Linked DNA regions of Hyalangium gracile. The protein of the gene in region 2 interacts with the protein of the main gene of each other region in a pairwise test. Links are inferred from orthologs where the notes say so. Each region holds a gene or a part of one and is shown on either strand. Other genes may lie near its edges.

Region 1 (11,371 bases), on a different replicon or contig from region 2:
ATCCGTGCCAAACAGTCGCTGCGAAGCCCGCTCGTCCTTGGAGGACATGTTCATCTTGTAAGCCATGTGTGACGCCTCTCACCTTTTCCCGCGCCGGAGCACCTCCGGCATCCCCTGCCCGAGTGGCTTATACCGCCCCCCGATACGGGCTCGAAGCTAGGAAGCCAATGCGCACCAGGCAACCGCCCAACTGTCCCGTATTCCAAGGGATCACCTCTACCTTCAGAGAACCACCCGGCTCCTTCCGTACAGGGCCCCACCGTCGGTGGCCCCTCGGATGGCCTCCGTCACTGCCAGCGCATCGCGGGCTTCTGCCACGTCGTGCACGCGCACAAAATCCGCGCCTCCCAGCGCAGCCACCGTTGCCACCGAGCCGAGCGTGGCGGCAAGACGCTCGCTCGCTGGCTTGCCCCCGGTGAGCGCGCCCAGGAAGCCCTTGCGGCTGGTACCCACCAGCACCGGCAGCCCCAACACCCGTAGATCACGCAGCCTCCGCAACAGGAAGAGGTTGTGCCCCAGGGTCTTGCCAAAGCCGATCCCTGGATCCACGAGGATGGACTCTCGGGCGATACCAGCGGCCACCGCACGCGCCACCCCCTCCTCGAGGAAGGTGAGGACTTCATCCAGTATGTCCTCGTAGTGAGGCGCCTGCTGCATGGACTGAGGTATGCCCTGGATGTGCATGAGGCAACAGGCCGCCCCAGCCTCGGCGACGACGCGCGGCAGCTCCGCGTCGAAGTGGAAGCCGCTGATGTCGTTGATGAGCACCACCCCCGCCTTCAGCACCTCGCGCGCGACGGCCGCCTTGGTGGTGTCCACCGAGAGCGGCACCGGCGTGCGCGCCCGCAGCCCCTCGAGGACGGGGAGCACCCGGGCCAGCTCCTCCTCGGCGGAGACAGGCTGGGAGCCCGGCCGGGTGGACTCGCCGCCCACGTCCAGCACGTCCGCGCCCGCCTCCGCCAGCCGTAGCCCGTGCGCGATGGCCGCCTCCGCCGACGGGTACCGCCCTCCGTCGGAGAAGCTGTCCGGCGTCACGTTCACCACGCCCATCACATGGGTGCGCGCACCGAAGATGAAGGTGGTGCCACCGAGCGTGAGCGGCGCCGGCGCGGCCACCGAGCCCAGCCCCCGGCTCAGCGCCCCCGCCAGCTCGGCGAGCCGTGGATCGGCCCTCGCCGCGGCGATCAGCCGCTCGAACTGCTCGCGCCGGCCCGTGAGCAGGCCGCTGCCGGGGCGGGTGCGGAGATCTCCCGAGACATAGCCGGGGAACTCCTCTCGCCCGGGCGCGGCGGAGGCCTCGAAGAGGCCCTTGAGGAAGCGGCCCTCCACCTTCGTCAGCCCGGTGAGCAGCAGCTGGTACTGGGGCAGCTTCTCCAGCAGGTACTCGCGGGCGGGCGTGGGCAGCCCCATCCGTTGGAAGGCGAGCTCGAGCGCCTCCGGGTGCTCGGCAACCAGGGGGTGGGCACGGATCATCGCGCGGGCTCCAGGGCAGACGGCGAAAGCAGAAAGGCCCTCCCAGCTCGGAGCGGGGAGGGCCTCGGTTCTACGGGAGCTTCAGGCTCACGCCTTGTTCGGCTCCATCTTGGGGATCGCCTCGAGCGCGTCGAGGATCTTCCGCTTGTCCTTCTTCTCGGTGGACTTGGGCGGGGTGATGACGCGCGGGGGCGGCCGCTCGCGGGTCAGCGTTCCGCCCTGGAGCAGGATGTTCACGTCCTCGGCATCCAGCGTCTCGTACTCCACGAGCGCGTCGGAGATGCGCTGGAGCACTTCCTTGTTCTCCACCAGCAGCCGCTTGCCGTTCTCGTAGCAGCCGATGACGATGCCGCGCACCTCGGCGTCGATCTGCCGCGCGGTGTCCTCGGAGTAGTCCTTCGTGGCGCTGAAGTCGCGGCCGAGGAACACCTCGCCCTCGTTCTTGCCGAACGCCAGGGGCCCCAGCTTCTCGCTCATGCCCCAGCGGCAGACCATCGCGCGAGCCGTCTCCGTGGCGCGCTCGATGTCGTTGGCGGCGCCGCTGGACATCTCTCCGAACATGATCTCCTCGGCGAGCCGACCGCCCATCGCCATGGTGATCTGATCGAGGATCTGCTTCTTGTACCCGTTGACCTTGTCCTCGGTGGGCAGGCTCCAGGTGACGCCCAGGGCCTGGCCACGAGGGATGATCGTCACCTTGTGGAGGGGATCACACCCGGGCAGCAGCTTGGCCAGCAGCGCGTGGCCGGCCTCGTGCACCGCGGTGTTCCGCTTCTCCTTCTCGGTCATGATCATGGACTTGCGCTCGGGGCCCATGAAGACCTTGTCCTTGGCGGCCTCGAAGTCGCTCAGGTCCACGCGCTCCTTGTTCTGCCGCGCGGCCATCAGCGCCGACTCGTTCACCAGGTTCTCCAGGTCCGCGCCCGTCATGCCCGGCGTACCGCGAGCGATGACCTCGAGGTCCACCTCGGGAGCCAGCGGCACGCGCCGCGTGTGCACCTTGAGCACGCCCAGGCGGCCCTTCAGGTCCGGCCGCGGCACCACGATGCGCCGGTCGAAGCGGCCCGGGCGCTGCAGCGCGGGGTCCAGCACGTCCGGACGGTTGGTGGCCGCGATGAGGATGACGCCCTCGTTGGACTCGAAGCCGTCCATCTCCACCAGCAGCTGGTTGAGCGTCTGCTCGCGCTCGTCGTGTCCACCGCCGAGGCCCGCGCCACGGTGACGGCCCACGGCGTCGATCTCGTCGATGAAGATGATGCAGGGGGCGTTCTTCTTGCCCTGCTCGAAGAGGTCGCGCACGCGGCTGGCGCCCACGCCCACGAACATCTCCACGAAGTCCGAGCCGGAGATGGAGAAGAACGGGACGCCGGCCTCACCGGCCACCGCGCGGGCCAGCAGCGTCTTGCCCGTGCCCGGCGAGCCCATCATCAGCACGCCCTTGGGGATGCGGCCGCCCAGCTTGGTGAACTTCTTGGGGTCCTTGAGGAAGGCGACGATCTCCTCCAGCTCCTCCTTGCACTCGTCGGCGCCGGCCACGTCGGCGAACGTCACCTTGTTGTGGCTCTCGTTGAGGAGCTTGGCCTTCGACTTGCCGAAGGTCATCGCCTTGCCGCTGCCGCCCTGCAGCTGGCGCATGAAGAAGATGAAGAACAGGAACAGGAAGACCACCGGCATCCACTGGCCGAGGATGGTCAACCACAGGTTGTTCTGCTCCTCCTTCTCGTACTTCACGTCCACGCCCATGTCCTGCAGCTTCGAGAGCATGGAGGTGTCGGCCACGGGGCCCGTGGTCCGGAACCGCGTCTTGGAGTCCGCGTACTCGCCCGAGTACACGTTGCCCTTGATGGAGATCGCCCTGACCTCCTTCTTCTCGACCTTCGCCAGCAACTGGGTGAACGCGGGCTCGTCCACCTGCTCGTTGCCCTGTGAGAAGAAGTTATAGAAGGCCACGAACAGGACGATCAGGATCACCCAGAGGCCGATGGTCTTGTAAGTCGAACGCACGTGTCTGCTGCCCTTTCGATGCTCGGCGGATGCGGGCCATGCCGGAAAACGCCCAGATATTTCAACTGTTTGGGCCGAGGCGTGGCGAATCGCCCAACTTCGGACCGTATCAGCAACAGCAAAAAGCCCTCAACTATTTAGGGGTTCGTGGCCCTTCTCCATCCGCCCCATGACCACTCTATAACGAACCGCTGCCCCTGTTGCTCGGACTGGGGGGAATCGCCCACAGGCTCGGCCCGGCAACGGCTGCCCCCGCCTCCGGTGGAGTCCAGAGCCCCGGAACCCAGAGCACCTGCCCTTCCGCGTCCGTCACCACCGGCTGGAGATCTCGACGCTCGGCGGGCACGCGAAGGTCCACGAAGACGTCCTGGAGCTTTCGCGAACCGCGAGGCCCTCGGATCCGATCCCCTGGATTTCGCGTCCGCACGGTGAGCGGCCAGCGGGTCTGCGCCGGCAGGGCCAGGTGAAGCGCACCCGGCGTGGCCTGTGAGCCACCCAAGCGGAAGCTCCACCCCGTTCCTTCCAGCACGCCCGTGGTGCCCTCTCCTTCCAAGGAGAGCGAGCCGCGCACGGCGGCGCGCGGGCGGACACAGCGCACGAGCCCACCTGAAGACCGGAGCTGGAGCCCGCGGCTCAAGGTGGCGGAGCCTCCGCGCTCCACCGCTTCGCTCGCCCGTCGGAGGGTCGCGTCATCCACGGCGACGCCCTCCTGGACGAGCAGGCGCGCGAGCACGCGCCGTCGCAGCGGAGGCTCGAGCGCGCGGAGCCCCACCGCGTCCAGCGCCCCTCCTTCGAGCAGCAGCCGCTGCCAGGCGCTCTCCGCCATGCCGTCCAGCAGGGCCTCGTCCTCGGCCGCCAGTCGGGCGAAGGAGGCCAGGCGCTCCACCACCGGGAAGCCCGCCGCCCGAGTGAGCGTCGGGAGCACCTCCTGACGGATGCGCGTCCGGAAGAGGCGGACATCGGCATTCATCGGATCCGTCACGAAGCCCGTGCCCTGCTCCTGGAGGAAGGCCTCGATCTGCTCGCGCGTGAGCTCCAGCAGCGGGCGGACGAACGTGCCCCGCCTCGGCAGGATGCCCGCCGCGCCTCGCAGGGCGGTGCCTCGGGCCAGCCGCATCAGCAGCGTCTCCGCCTGATCATTCGCCGTGTGCGCGGTGGCCACCGCCATCAGCCCACGCTCGGAGCGGAGCTCCTCCAGCGCCTCGTACCGCGCCTGACGCGCACGCACCTCCATGCTCGTGCCGGGTCGCAGGTGGAGCTGGCGCACATGGCACGGGAGCGAGTGGAGGGCCGCCAGCCGCTCGACCGCTCGCACCTCGTCCGCCGCCTCGGGGCGCAGCCCGTGGTCCAGCGTGGCCACCTCCACCGAGAGCCCCAGCTGCGCTCGCACGAGCGCCGTGCCCACCAGCAGTGCGCTCGAGTCCGCGCCCCCCGAGACAGCCAGCAGCACCGAGCGGCCTGCCAGCCCGAAGTGCCGGTAGGCCGCCACGAGTGTCGAGGTGATCAAGTGTGTCGTGAGCCCGGTGCGCGGCATCGAACAGAAGGGGGAATGGTTTTTCCAGCGGCCGCGTTAACCCAAGAGCCGTCGGTTGAACGCGCTGGGGGTGGTTCTTATGATCCCCATGGAAGAGATGGGGGCGGAATGGGCGGGGTGGTAGACGGTGTTGGAAGTAAGCTGATTTTCAAGATTTCTCGGCGTTGGGCCTAGGGGTCCCCCCCCTCCCCCTCTGGGCCCACGGGACCGCTAGGATTCGTACCTGGCGGTCCCTCTTTCCGGAGCGCCCCGGGCCTCTGTCTCTGAGGCCCGGGGCGTTTCCCTTTTCGGGGCCTGGATCCGCCCCTTCGTCGAGCCCTGGAGCCACCGCTCGGGCCACGACTCACACCGGTTCCCCTGCTTTCACGGATTCCATGCACCCGAGATGCTTCCACACGGAGCAGAAATGGTCCGGCATGTCACACCTATCGCTTATCGAGAGGAATGACTGAAACCGTTGACCGGCTAGGGCGTCTGTCGGATAACCCCGCCGGTGTGTCTCAGGTCGTCACCTCGCATCCGCTCCGGAGACTCGGTATGGCAGGCACCGACAAGCGCAAGCAATCCCTGTACTTCCCCGAAGAGATGTTGAAGGAGATCCAGGAGGAGGCGAACCGACAGGACCGCTCTCTGTCGTGGGTCGTTCAGCAGGCATGGAAGATCGCCCGCGAGCGCATCAAGGCGTTCCCGGCCGTCAATGACGTCACCGGCGACGAGCGCCAGGATCCTCGTGAGGAGTAGGTAAACGCATGTCCTCCACTGATCATCGCAAGCAAAGTCTCTACTTCCCCGAGGACATGCTCGAGGAGATCCAGCGCGAGGCGACTCGCCAGGATCGCTCCCTCTCCTGGATCGTCCAGCAGGCCTGGAAGGTGGCCCGCTCGGACATCCGCAAGATGCCCTCGGTCAACGACGTGCTCACCCCGACGCCCAAGCCGGCGCCGGTGGCAGCCGTGGCGGCCCCGCCGCCCGCGACCGACGGCGAGCCCAAGCCTTAGGTGGGTTCGACCTGCCCGGCCCTCAGCGTGAGGGCCGGGTGGGCTGCGCGCAGTTCTCGAAGATGATGCGCTGCGCCTCACGCAGGGGCCGCGCCTCGGTCGCGTACGACGTGCGCATGTACCCAGCCACGATGTTGGAGTCCACGCCCCCGAGCTTGCGGGACTGGGCCGGGTTGCGCGCGGGATCCTTGCCGGCATTGCCGAAGATGGCGCCGTAGCCGTCTCCTCCGTTGATGAGGAAGCTGGGCATGGCCACCCGGTACTGCCGGGAGGCATCCGTGCGCGGCGGCAGCACCACGGGATTGCCGCCAATCGTGAGCGCCCTCACCCGCTGACCGCGGGGGTACTCGCAGTCCACGCGCAGGGTGGTGCTCTCGGAGACGTGGAGGAAGCCACCGCTGGGCGAGGTGATGGGCTGCCCGGCGGGGACGAGCTCTCCCGCCGAGCGCTCGAACATGTCCACGACTTCCTTCTCGGTGAGGTTGACCGTCACCACCTGGTTCTCGAAGAGGAACACCTCGTGGAGGACGCCGTCCGTGAGCGCGCCCTTGGGGAGCATGGTGCGGTTGATGCACAGGCCCTCGGCGCGAATGGAGCCGCCGTTGACGATGCCCAGCTGCGCGGGGGCCGCCGAGTCGTCCTCGGCGTGCTGGTAGGAGTCCGCGGCGAGCTGGCCCAGGGCGTTGTTGTCGTGCCGGGCGAAGGGCTTGTCGATGTAGACGTCCTCGCCCAGGAAGCCGAGCACGGCGTCCGGGTCGTCCACCAGCGGCTGGCAGGGATCGTTGTAGGCCAGGCAGCCCAGGCCTGGGGCGAGCATGGCGGCCACGAGGGCGGTGAGCAGCGGGCGGTTCATCAGTAGCGGCCCCGGACGGTGAGGTAGACGGACTGGCCCTCGCGCGGCAGCAGCCCCGGGACGCGGTCCGGGCGGGGCACGTCGTCGCGCAAGTCATGGTCGAAGAGGTTCTGCGCCACCAGCGACACCTCGAAGTGGTCGAGGATGGGCTCGGTGCGCAGCTGCGCGGTGATGAGGCTGTAGGCGGGGATCTGGTAGCGGCGGATCAGCTCCAGCACGGAGCGGGTGTCGTTGCGGCGCTCGGCGCCGGCGCGCACCACCACGTCGAAGTTCACCCAGTCGCCAATCGGCATGGACATGCCGGCGTTGAAGCGGGCCTGCGGGGTGTCGGTGAGCAGGCGCGACTGCGAGGGCAGCTCCAGGTCCTCGGCGCGGAAGAAGGTGGCGTTGACCCAGGCGTTGGCGCGCTTGGAGGCCTCGAGGCGGGCCTCGGCCTCCACGCCGAAGACGCGCACGCCCAGCTCGCGGTTGCGCAGCGGGATGATGTTGCCGGAGGTGTCCACCGGGATGATGGGCGAGCGGAAGCGCTCGTAGAAGGCGTTGCCTCGCAGGCGCACGCGCGAGTCTCCGGCGGCCTGGATGAGGTCCACGCCCAGCTCCACGGTGTCCACGGTGGCCGGGCGCAGCAGCGGGTTTCCCTCGAAGCGGCCCTGGTTGTAGTTGGTGTCCGGGATGCTCTCGACCAGCTCCTGCAGCGTGGGCGGGCGGAAGGCTCGGCCGTACAGGGCCTTGAGCACGAACGAGTCCGTGGCGGCGAAGACGAGGCCCACGCGCGGGTTGATGCTGGGCACCAGGCGGGTGCCGTCGATGGCGCCCGCGTCGTCCGCGGTGGGCAGCTGGGTGACGTCCGCGCGCACCCCGAAGGTGAGCGTCAGCGGGCTGATGACCGTCCACTGGTCCTGCACGAAGAGGCCCAGCGTCATGCGCCGGGTGGCGGCGCCATCGGCGATGTCCTTCACGTTCATCAGGCCCTCGGGCGTGGTGAGCGTGGGCCGGACGCGATCTTCGAGGGTGTAGTTGGTCTTGTACTCGTAGCTGGCGAGCATCTGCAGCTCGGCCACCAGGCCCGCGGAGAGGCGGTTGGCGCTGCCCAGGACCATGTCCGAGTCCACGCCCAGCCCCAGGGTGCGTACGTTGACGTGCGTCTGCTCCTGCAGGCCCAGCGGGAAGAGCTGATCGGCCGCGTCGCCCGTGCGGAAGTTGTCCGGGGTGAGCTGGAACAGGCGGTTGCTGACCTGCTGATCGCCGTAGCCGCGCACGCGCAGCTGGATGCCCTCGGCCACCGTGCGCTCGTACTCGACATCCAGCAGGGCCACCGTCCAGCTCAGGTCCGAGTCCGGCCCCACCGTGTCGAACAGGCCCATGAGGGCGGTGCGGTCCTCGGTGAGGAAGCGCAGGGAGCTGGTCAACCGCCCCGCGTCCCCGAAGTCATAGGAGAGGCCCAGGCCCAGGTTGAAGAGCAGGCGCTCGTCATGCGTCTTGCCGGCGGGCTCGTTGGCCTGGCGCAGCCGCTGGGTGATCGTGTCCTCGTTCAGCGCATCCGTCTCGATGGGAGCGGAGTCACCGGACTGGCCCCAGACGTCGAGATCTCCGAAGAGGCGCAGCTCCCCGGCCGTGGCCGCCGCCGAGGCGTGGGCATCCAGCGTGGGAGCGAACGTCCCCTCCTCCCGGTCGGGGAAGCCGCCTCCGGAGACGGCGACGCGCACGCCCTCGCTGCGATCGGTGACGAGGTTGACCACTCCCAGGAAGGCACCCGCGCCGTACAGGGCGGAGCCCGGGCCGCGGATGACCTCGATGCGATCGAGGTTCTCCACCGGGAGGTTCATCAGCGCCCGACCGTCGAAGAAGTTGTTGAGCCGGTGCCCGTTGAGCAGGAAGAGCACCTCCGCGTCGTTGCGCAGCCCGCGGATGCCGACGCGGTAGAAGCCCTGGACATCCCGGCTCACCGAGAGCCCGGGCACCACGTCGAGCACGTCCGCCACCGTGCGCGCACCGAGCGCCTTGATCTGATCCCGCCCGAAGGCCGCCGCGATGGCGGGCACCCGGGTGACCGTCTCCGTGTGGCGCGTGGCGAGCGCGAGCGTGTCCTCGGCGCTGTAGAGGGCCAGATCCTCCTCCAGCTCCGAGCGAGCCCCGGACTTCGTGCCGCCCTGGGCGGCGGGAGGGTTCGTCGTGATCGGCTCCAGCGGCTCCAGCGCAGGGCGCGAGGCCGAGGCAGCAGGGGCAGGCGCGGGAGCGGGTGCGGCGGAGGCCGCTGGCGCGGTGGACGGCGCGGGCTTGGGCGTGGGAGCCGGCGTGGACTTGCGCCCGTTGCCGCTGGGGCTCGGCGAGGGGCTGGCGCGAGGAGGCGGCGCGGGGGTGGGCTCCTCCGTGGGGGCCTCGGCGGCGAGCGCGGCCAGGGCATCGTCGGACAGCGCCGTCTGTGCCTTCTTCGGGGGAGGCGGAGGCGCCTCGAGCTCATCGTCCTCCTCCGGCTCCTTCTTCCGGGGGCTGCCCTTCGCGGGCGGCGCAGGCGGCTCCTCGGGCTCCGCGACAGCCAGCTTGGGGCGAGGAATCTCTCCAGGGACGATGACGCGCGCGGGCCGGCTCGACGACTGGAACACGGAGACGCGCTCGCCGCTCTTGAGGATCCCTTCGATGTAGTACTCGACACCCGGCGGGATCATGTGCTCGGCGGGGATGGTGCCTCGGTACAGATCGCCGTACTGCCGCTCCAGCGGGGTCTCCACATACGGCTCGCCCGGGCCCCGGTAGCGAACGATGACCTCCGAGACCTCGTTGGCGTCGTCGACCAGGGTCCCTTCGAGCCGGAGCGGCCGATTCGCCTCGGCCTTCGCGGGTGCGGAGTGCAACAGCACCGCCTGCTCCTCGGCGCGGGCGGGCAGCGCCGCGAGGAGCACGAGGGTGAGCAGCGTCGTTCGTGCGAGAGCGGTCTTCAAGAGCACGAGGATGGTCCTTTGCCACTCCCTTGGAAGTCAAGGAAGGGGCGTCCGGTGGGGGCCGCCGTTTTTTTGCCGGGTGGGGAGGCGCATGCGACCTTGATCACCGCCTTCCCACCCATGCGCGCGTCGCTAGCCCTCCACCTCGCTCTCTTTCGTCGGCAGAAGGCACAGATTGCCCGTGCCGTCGATGGCCAGACCTCCGCCTTCCGTGCCTACGAGGCCCGGTACCGGCGGAGGACGACCGGCTACCGCGTCGCGCTGCCCCTGTCCGCGGTGCACCAGCGCGTGCGAGCCGCCGACGTGGTGTACGTGGGCGACTACCACACCCTGCCGCTGGCCCAGGAGACGTACCTGGGCCTGGTGGAGCGGGCCCTGGAGTCGGGGCGCCGCGTCGTCCTCGCGCTCGAGTGCGTGGAGGGACGGCACCAGGCCTCCCTGGACGCCTACCTGACGGGCCGCCTGCCCGAGCGCGCCCTGTTGGAGCGGCTCGGCCGGGCTCCGGGACCGGGGCTCGATGGCTGGTCGGGCTTCCGTCCCCTGCTCGCCTTCGCCCGACGCCACCGCCTGGAGGTGGTGGGCATCGATCGTCGGGCGCAGGGTAAGCGCTCGCTCGAGCTCCGGGACGCCTATGCGGCGGAGCGCATCGCCCGGGCGGCGCGAGCGGAGGATCGGCCGCAGGTGATGGTCCTGGTGGGCCAGTACCACGTGGCACCTTGCCACCTGCCCGAGCAGGTGGAGCGGGCGCTCGGAGAGTCGCACGCACGGCGCAGCCTGGTGGTGTACCAGAACTGCGAGGGCGTCTACTGGCGGCTGGCCCGCGAGGGTCGCGCCGGAGCGGTGGAGGCGGTGGAGCTGGCGGATGGCTCGGTCTGCCTGCTCAACGCCTCGCCGGTGGTGTGCCAGCAGAGCTTCCTGGATTACCTGGAGGCCGAGGCCGGGGACTCGCTGCTGCGAGATCGCAGCGCGGCGGACAGGTTCCGGGAGATGGCGAGCCTGATCGCGCGGCTCGCGGGCGTGCAGGTGGGCCGAGCGCTGGACGAGGTGGAGGTGGCGACGGCGGCGGACGGGGATGTCCTGGCGCGCATCCAGCAGCGCGGACGCTTCACGCAGGTGGAGCTGGCGCAGCTGCGGCGGCACATCCTGTCGAGGGAGAGCAGCTACATCCCCCGAGCGCGGATGGCCTACCTGGCGTCACTGTCGTTGAACCACGCGGCGGAGGAGGCGGCGCACTTCGTGCGGCACTGCGCGGTGGGAGACGCGATGGAGGTGCCGCGGCGGGCATCGGACGCGTTCTACGCGCGGTGCATGGAGGAGGCGCTGGGCTTCTTCGGCTCGAAGCTGGTGAACCCGCGGCGGGGCTGCGCGGGGCTGGCGGAGTGGGCGCGGCGGGTGGCGCGGATGCGCGGCGTGGAGCGGCAGATCGCGGCCTTCGTGCTGGCGCACAAGGCGGCGGAGGTGGAGGGCCCGGACGAGGCGGTGAAGCTGCTGCCGCTGCGAAGGGATCGGCTCTTCCACGGCGTGAGCCATGCGCTGGGGTACCTGCTGGGAGACGCGCTGTACCAGGCCT
Region 2 (7,707 bases):
AGGCTCTCCTCGCCCGACAGCAGCCGGAAGGCGCTCGGCTTCACGAGGGTGGTCGTGCCACCCAGCTTGGTGCAGATGGTGCAGTTGCAGCGGCTGACGGGCTGGCTGAGGTCCAGCTGGGCCTCGAAGCGCACGGCGCCGCAGTGACAGCCACCCGTGTAGGTCTTCACGGGGCTCACGGTCGGGGTCGGCGCTTGCTTGGTGAGGGTCTCGGTCGTCTGGGTCATGGCAGGTTCTCCAAGGTGGGTAGGTGACACGCGGGAGATCTAGGCATGGCCAGTGACAGCCTCATGTCAGGATTGTCACCGCCCGGAGGCCGGGCGGGACGGGCCTACTTCCGCGAGCTCTTCAGGTACTTGTAGAACTCGGAGTCCGCCCCCAGGAAGAGCGAGGTGTTGTGGTCCACCGCCTGCGGGTAGGCCTCGAGTGTGCGCAGGAACTGGTAGAACTCGGGATCCCGCCCGAATGCCTCGGCGTAGATCTTCGTGGCCTCGGCGTCGGCCTTGCCGGTGATCTCCTGGGCCTTGCGGTAGGACTCCGAGCGGATCTCCTTGAGCTCGCGCTCCCGCTGGCCGCGGACCTCGGCGGCGCGTCCCATGCCCTCCGAGCGAGAGCGCTCGGCGATGCGGCGTCGCTCGGAGATCATCCGCTCGAACACCTTCACCTGGACCTCATCCACGTAGTTGATGCGGCGCACCTGCACATCCACCAGCTCGACGCCAAACTCCTTGACCACCTCGGCGGCCCGGTCGCGAATCTGCCGGGTGAGCTTGTCCCGCCCCGCGGAGATCTTCTCCAGCGTCTCGCCGCGCTCGGTCTCGGTGACGTACTCGTCGTCCTCGAACGGGCGGTTGGTGGAGCGCACCGCTTCGATGAGGGCATACGAGGCGATGGCGTTGCGCGTCTCTCCGTCGATGATGTCATCGAGCCGGGACTGCGCGTTTCGCTCGTCCCGCAGGCGCTGGAAGAAGCGCAGCGGATCGACGATGCGCCAGCGGCCGAAGGTGTCCACCCAGATGTACTTCTTGTCCTTGGTGGGGATCTGGTTCGGATCTCCTCGCCAGTCCAGCCAGCGCTTGTCGAACCGGTTCACCGTGTCGGCGAACGGCATCTTGAAGTGGAGCCCTGGCTCGATGATGGGCTGGCCTCTGGGCTCACCGAAGCGGGTGATCACCGCCTGCTCATGCTCGCTCAGCGTGTAGGTGCTGGAGAGGCCGAGCACGGCGGCGATGACGATCAGCCCACCCAGGATGATGGCAAGGCGGCTCATGGCTTTGCCTCCTTCTTGCCGGTGGCGCCGGCATACTCGGGGGTGCTCGGCCCATCCATCCGCAGCAGGGGGGTGAGCCCCTTGGTGGACTCGTCGATCACCACCTTCTGCCCAGCGCCCTGGAGCACCTGGCTGACCGCCTCGAGGTACAGGCGGCGGCGGGTGACGTCCGGGGCCTTCTTGTACTCGTCGTAGATGCGGGTGAAGCGCTCGGCCTCGCCTCGGGCTCGGTTCACGCGCTCGATGGCATAGCCTTCCGCGGCACGCAGGGCCTCCTCGGCCTCACCTCGGGCGCGAGGGATGGCCCGGTTGCGCTCGGCATAGGCCTCGTTGAGCGCGCGCTCCTTCTCCTGGATGGCCTGGTTCACCTCGTTGAAGGACGGCTTCACCGGGTCCGGCGGGTTCACGTCCTGGAGCACCACCTGCTGGATGTCCACTCCCGTCTCGTAGCGGTCCGCGAGATCCTGCAGCATGAGCTTGGCCTGGGCCGCCACGGCCTGGCGGCCGGTGGTGAGCACCTCGTTGACCGAGTGATCGCCGACGACCGCTCGCATGGAGGCCTCGGAGATGTCCCGGAGCATGGCCTCCACGTTCTTCACCTTGAAGAGGTACTTGTACGGATCCTTGATCTTGTACTGGACGATCCACTCCACCACGGCGACGTTGAGATCCCCGGTGAGCATCAGGGACTCACGCTTCACGTCCGCTTCCTCCGCCGCGTAGGTGGTCCGTGGGCCGACGCGCTCGGTGCGGAAGCCGAACTCCGCCTTGAGCTGCCGCTGCACGGGGACCTTGATGATCTGATCGATGAAGAAGGGGAGCCGGAAGTGAGGGCCCGGTTCCACCGTGTCGATGAAGCGCCCGAGCCGGAGGATGACGCCGACCTCATCGGGCTCGACCTGCGCGTAGCTGGTGAGGAAGCCGAAGAGTGCCACGAGGGCCAGCAGGAGGAGGAGGAGGTTTCGGCCGAAGCCACGCCTCCATTTGTCCCGGAGTTCACGAAGCACGTCCGCCGGGTCCGGCCGGTTCTGTGGGTTGTTCAGGATGCGAGGGTCCCATGCCATGCCCAGGTCCTTGGGCGTCTACTGCTTTGAATGCAAGCAAAAGCGACGCGGAATCGGCAGCTCAGTCTAGCGGTCGACCGCACCGCGATGCTGCCGCCGCTTCCTTCCTGGTCAGCATCGTCAACAGTCCCCTGGCTACTGTTCCTGTAACATCGACAGCTTCACGAAGTTCACCGGCCTGACTCCGACGGAGTTCCGCGAGCGGCACCTTCAGGACAGAGGCTCTCTCCCATGACGAAACCGTTCCGTTTTGTCCTCGCCATGCTGATACTGAGCAGTGCCTGGGTGGGGTGTGACGACGACGACGAGCCGAGCGCACCGGACGGGGGAGTTCCTGATGCCGGCGAGGAGTGGGACGGCAGCTACGTTCCGCTCGAGGAACTCGGCGACTACATCGATCCCGGCCGGTTCGCGCCGTGCTCCAGCTTCGTGACGACGGATGCGGGAGCCCCCGTCACCTGTGGCAGCCCCGAGTCCTTCGACCTGTCCGCCTGCAGCCGGAGCACGCTCTCGCAGCTGTCGCCCGATGGCATCTATGAGATGTACACGCGGTCCGAGAGTGGCTCATTGAGCTCGATGGGCTTCACGATCTCGACGACCGGGGGTTACGAGGGCATGGGCATCTATCCGCTCGTGCGGAAGCAGATCGACACGGAGAGCTTCTATGTCTCCGGTCTGCGCACCCTGTCCGATGGCGGCACGCAGCTCTATGCCTACGCGGGATGCTCCGCCGACAGTGGGCAGCGCTATGTCGGCTGCTACCAGACGTGCATCAATGGTGGGGCTCGCCGGACGACGGGCACCTTCGAGGGTGTGCGCCTGCAGCGGCTCTCGGAGCCGGAGACCTCCGGCATCACCTTTGTCTCGGAGCACCGCGTGGAAGGGCTGAGCACGCCCTTGGACGTGTACGTCGCCAAGGACCACGCCTACGTGGTGGCCTCCACCCTGGGGCCGGCACCAGCCAATCCGGTGGGCGGGGTCGCGGTGTTCGACGTGAGTGACAAGGCACACCCCGTGCTGCGCAAGGTCCTCACGGTGGAGGGCGACACTGGCTGGAATGCGGTCTGGGCCAAGGGAGACGCGCTCTATGTGGGCAGCGGCAAGCACGGCGTGCTCGTCTACGACATCACCCACCCCGCGGATCCGCAGCTGGTGCGAGGTGTTCCGGGGGACAGCTTCAGCGTCCACACGATCTACGTCGACGGGAATCGGATGTACGCCCAGGCCGCGGGCGTCAACCAGGTGCTCATCTTCGATGTGAGCAACCCGTTGGATCCGGTGCTGCTCAATCGCTACACGGTGCCCGTGGACGAGAACGGCTACGGCTATCCGCACGACTCGTTCGCGTACCAGAGCCGGCTCTACATCAACCAGATGGGGCAGGGGTACTACGTGGTGGACGTGACGGACGCGGCGAATCCCCAGCCGCTGGGCTCGTACACGTATGACACGCACATCTACAACTCCACGCACGCCAACGCGGTGGGCACGTTCGCGGGCCGTACCATCGCCTTCGAGGGCGGCGAGAACACCAACGCCCATCTGCGCGTGCTGGACGTCACCGACCCGGCGCGCATCGTGAAGATCGGCGAGCACAGGATGCGGCCGCAGACCTCCATCCACAACATGGTGCTGGTGGGCAAGCGGCTGTACGTGGCCTGGTACGCCGAGGGCCTGCGTGTGTTTGACGTCTCCAACCCCACGCGGCCCAGGGAGATCGCCTACGCGAATACCTTCCGCGACTCAGATCCAGGTCGCAAGGATGGCGGCCTCGTGGGCGCCATCGGCATCCGGGTGCCGGGTGATGGATATGTGTACGTGGTGGACATGACGCGCGGCCTGCTCATCTACCGCGAGCCGTGACCGGGAGCGGGGGATGGCCGGAGGCACGAGACTCGGCGTCACGGTGGTGATGATCCCGCACAACGACGAGGAGCGAGCCCTCACGCGCCTGCGGCGGGATCTGCTGCCGTCCCTGGCGCTGTCCTGGCGACTCCTCGATGCCGAGCTCGTGGTGATCGACAACAGCGAGCGCCAGCTGACCCGGCTGGCGCGCGCGGTTCGGAACAACGGGCTCTTCCCGGCGAAGTACCGCTGGAACAAGGGGCGCAACCTCTACTACGGCCCCGCGATGAACCAGGCCGTGAGGGAGGCGTCGCGCCCGTTCCTGCTCTACGTCTGCGCCAATCATGGCCGGATGCATGATCCGACGTGGATCTGGGATCTGCTCGAGCCCCTGGTGAGCGATCCGAGCGAGTCGGTGGCCCTCACTGGCTCCTTCTATCCGAGCGGTCCTCCCTCCCCGATGGGGTTTGCGGACTGGCTGGAGCAGGTGCATGTGCAGGGCGGTGTCTTCGCCGCGAGGACGTCCGTGCTGGCACGCTTTCCGTATCCGGACGGCGAGTACGCCCACTGGGGCTCGGACATCTACCAGTCGTTCCAGCTCCAGCAGCATGGGTACGTGCTGGTGGACGTGCCGTCGGTCAAGTCGGTCTGGCGCTCCCGGGTGGAGGGGGAGCACTGGAAGTACGTCCACGACGAGTCGTAGAGGTGACGAGCGCCTCGGTATCGAGAGTCGCTCAGCCCTGCAAGTCTTCCGGTGTCAGACCCGCCGCTTCGAGGTCCAGCCGATCCAAGGGGATGCGCTGGATGTGTTCTCGGGGAGTCTCGACGTCGTCCTTGTACTTGTCCGAACCGCTCTCGTACGTCACCCAGAGCTCACCATCGATGATGTTCAGCCCCTGTGCATACGGGTCGATCAACCCGTTGCTGATGTCGTGCCGGTCATCGATGTCGGCCTCGAAGTTCGCCGTGTCGAACGGCTGGTACACCAGCTTGTGGTCGCCGGTGGTGAACAGCAGCGCGCCGTCCACGACCGTGATGCCCTGAGCCCGATCTGGCGCGCGGATGGGCCCCTGCGGCGAGTCCTCGTTCTGGACGAGCGCGCCCGTCTTCGGGTCGATCTCGTACCGCCAGACAGCGCCCGCCTTGCCGTCGCCGTCCTTGCTGTATCCGCCGACGTAGGCGTAGCCGTCCTTCACGGTCATGTAGCTGCCGCTCGAGACCAGCCCGGTGTCCGAGTTGGGGTCGGTCGTGTCGGCGGGCACGTCGATCACCTGGAACGGAGGGACGGCGGTCCCCTCGCGCTCGGCCTGTTCGAGCGCCTCGCGGCTGTAGACGTAGAGGCGATCCGTGTCCGAGACGTAGACGTAGTCGCCGTCCGTCGAGACGCCTCCGCCATGCGAGGGGGGCGGAATCTCGCCGAGCCCTCCCAGGCGAACCTGAAGCTTCTCGCTCCCGTCGTTCTTGTTCTGGCTCGAGAGCAGCACGCCGGTGTCGTCGTAATAGGTCGTGAGCACCTCTCCTCTCCTGGCGTCATAGCCCTGGCCCTGCGGCGTCCACCCGTCTTCCAGATGCGGCAGCTTCGGACCCACGGGAGGCAGGAAGCGCTCGATGAGCGGTGGAAGATCGATCGGGGACGCGCTCGCACTGGCGCCGAGGTTCACGGAGGGAGGCTTTGGGAGGTCGAAGCCATCCTGGAAGTAGGGGGTCGGCGCGGGCGTGGTCACCGCGGGCGAGGTCGAAGTCGTCCGCGGGGGCAGCGTGGTGGTCGTGGGGACGGTGGGAGCGAGTCGGCGGAGGAGAGAGTCGATCACGGGAACGGCTCCGATCACAGAGGGCACTTTTCAGCAGCGCACCCTGGATACGCCCCTGGCCACGAACAGGTTACAGCTACGCGCTTTTCCTCGAGGCACGGAGGTGGCGGGCCACCGCCCAGAGCAGCCAGAGCCCGGCCCAGCTCATGCCCATGGGAGTGCCCGCGACACTGATATTGGCCACGAAGAAGAAGGTGCTGCCCAGCACGCCACCGTACCGAGGTTGCCAGCGGGAGCGCGAAGCATCACCAGACCGACGGAGGATGACAAGTGAGGGGCTCGCCGTCGACCCACCGGACGCGCTCTCCATGCGCTTCTGGGATGACCCTCTTGCTCGCTCCCGGTCCCCACACCTATAGGGTCCTCCCTGTCCCCTGAGGAGGTCGCCAAGATGGCCAGTCCCGTTGACGTTGTCCGCTCCCTGTACGAGGCCTCCGGGAGAGGAGACTTCGAGACAGCTTTGTCTCTCATTCACCCGGACATCGAGTGGCAGGTGCCCGCTGGGTACCCCTACCGTGGGGCCAAAGGCCTCCCCGAGCTGCAGCGTGCCATGGGCGACATGGCGGATCTGTGGGAGGACTTCCGCCCGGTGCCACAGCAGTTCATGGATGCTGGAGAAGGCCGGGTGTGGGTCGTCGCGTTGCAGATCGGCCGAGGGCGCAGGACAGGACGCCCGTTCAACACGCCGTCCGCTGACTATTGGGAGGTGCGGGACGGCAAGATCGTGCGTCACGTCGTCTACGCGGACACGAAGGTGCTCGCCGAGGCGACCTTCGGCTGACGCTCCCCGAAGCAGGAGAGAAGGCCCTAGGATGGAGCACCCCCATTCAAGGGTGGGCCGTAAGGGAGGACGCTTGGACGTCTGGAAGAGGTGCGCGCGCACCCTGCTCGTAGTGATTGGCGCGGTTGGGGTCTCCTGCACCGAGAAGGAGCCGGCGGGGCCTCAGCCCATCGAGTTCGAGCGCGAGCCGCTGGCGGCGCACTGCTTCAGCTCGGCGGCGATCTCCTCGCTGTTCCCGCTGGGAGAGGACCCCGACACGTTCCTGATGCACTTCCAGCCGACCAACGGGCCGAGCTCGAGCAAGGTCGCCGCGCTCCTCACGCGCGATGGGGGGCGCACCTTCGAAAAGCTCGTGCACGAGGACGTCGTGGATACCTCGGGCGAGGGCTCGAGGCCTGTCGGCGGGATCTTCCAGCCCCCCGTCCTCATGCTGAGCGATGACTTCTACCTGGCGGGCTCCATCGCTGGGGTCCGTGGCCTGTCGGATGGCACGTCCATCCCCGAATACTCGATGGAGCTGGTGCTCGATGGGCGGCCCTTGAGGACCGTCGCCGACAAGCTCACCCTCACCCTGGCGGACGGTGCCAGGAGCGACCTGGTGTACAAGGGGGATGCACGGCGCTGGGTGGCCCGCGGGGGAGGGTTCCTCTACGCCACGCGCGATGCGGGCCGCAACTGGCAGCGCATCGCTCCCGCCAACCTTCTCCAGCCGGAATCCCGGGCCAACCTCGGCTTCGTACCCCTGGCGGCCACCGCGGACCGCGCCGTGCACGTCATCACCAACGATGGCAACCGGGCGTACTACTCCACGCCAGGGGCCACGCCCCAGCCGCTCGATCTGCCCGGAGTCAAGGAGGCCAGGCTCCTCCACGTCACGGGTGCCTTCTGGGGGGGGAAGCTGGCCATCTCGGCGTTGATCTCGCCCACCGAGTACTC

Evidence for each region.
Region 1: the proteins of hflK (region 2) and ftsH interact in binary tests that used the Escherichia coli proteins (3 or more experiments, as listed by UniProt). The link is inferred for Hyalangium gracile from one-to-one orthologs.

What each region holds. Positions count from the first base shown.
Region 1 is NZ_JAHXBG010000005.1:299,958-311,328, forward strand. The notes cover bases 1,020-4,000. They hold ftsH (ATP-dependent zinc metalloprotease FtsH), read right to left. Parts: upstream 3,478-4,000; coding sequence 1,561-3,477; downstream 1,020-1,560. Other genes in these bases: folP (dihydropteroate synthase), read right to left, coding at 1,020-1,473; tilS (tRNA lysidine(34) synthetase TilS), read right to left, coding at 3,656-4,000. In the rest of the region: glmM (phosphoglucosamine mutase), read right to left, coding at 1-66; more of folP, read right to left, coding at 223-1,019; more of tilS, read right to left, coding at 4,001-4,984; KY572_RS12035 (TIGR04563 family protein), read left to right, coding at 5,549-5,752; KY572_RS12040 (TIGR04563 family protein), read left to right, coding at 5,761-6,009; KY572_RS12045 (5'-nucleotidase C-terminal domain-containing protein), read right to left, coding at 6,032-6,862; KY572_RS12050 (TonB-dependent receptor plug domain-containing protein), read right to left, coding at 6,862-9,801; KY572_RS12055 (ChaN family lipoprotein), read left to right, coding at 9,922-11,371. UniProt on the Escherichia coli protein: Acts as a processive, ATP-dependent zinc metallopeptidase for both cytoplasmic and membrane proteins. Plays a role in the quality control of integral membrane proteins.
Region 2 is NZ_JAHXBG010000002.1:756,836-764,542, reverse strand. The notes cover bases 301-3,290. They hold hflK (FtsH protease activity modulator HflK), read right to left. Parts: upstream 2,335-3,290; coding sequence 1,267-2,334; downstream 301-1,266. Other genes in these bases: KY572_RS06615 (LVIVD repeat-containing protein), read left to right, coding at 2,566-3,290; hflC (protease modulator HflC), read right to left, coding at 332-1,270. Outside these bases: KY572_RS06630 (GFA family protein), read right to left, coding at 1-227; more of KY572_RS06615, read left to right, coding at 3,291-4,197; KY572_RS06610 (glycosyltransferase family 2 protein), read left to right, coding at 4,211-4,882; KY572_RS06605 (hypothetical protein), read right to left, coding at 4,914-5,990; KY572_RS06600 (nuclear transport factor 2 family protein), read left to right, coding at 6,382-6,771; KY572_RS06595 (hypothetical protein), read left to right, coding at 6,845-7,707.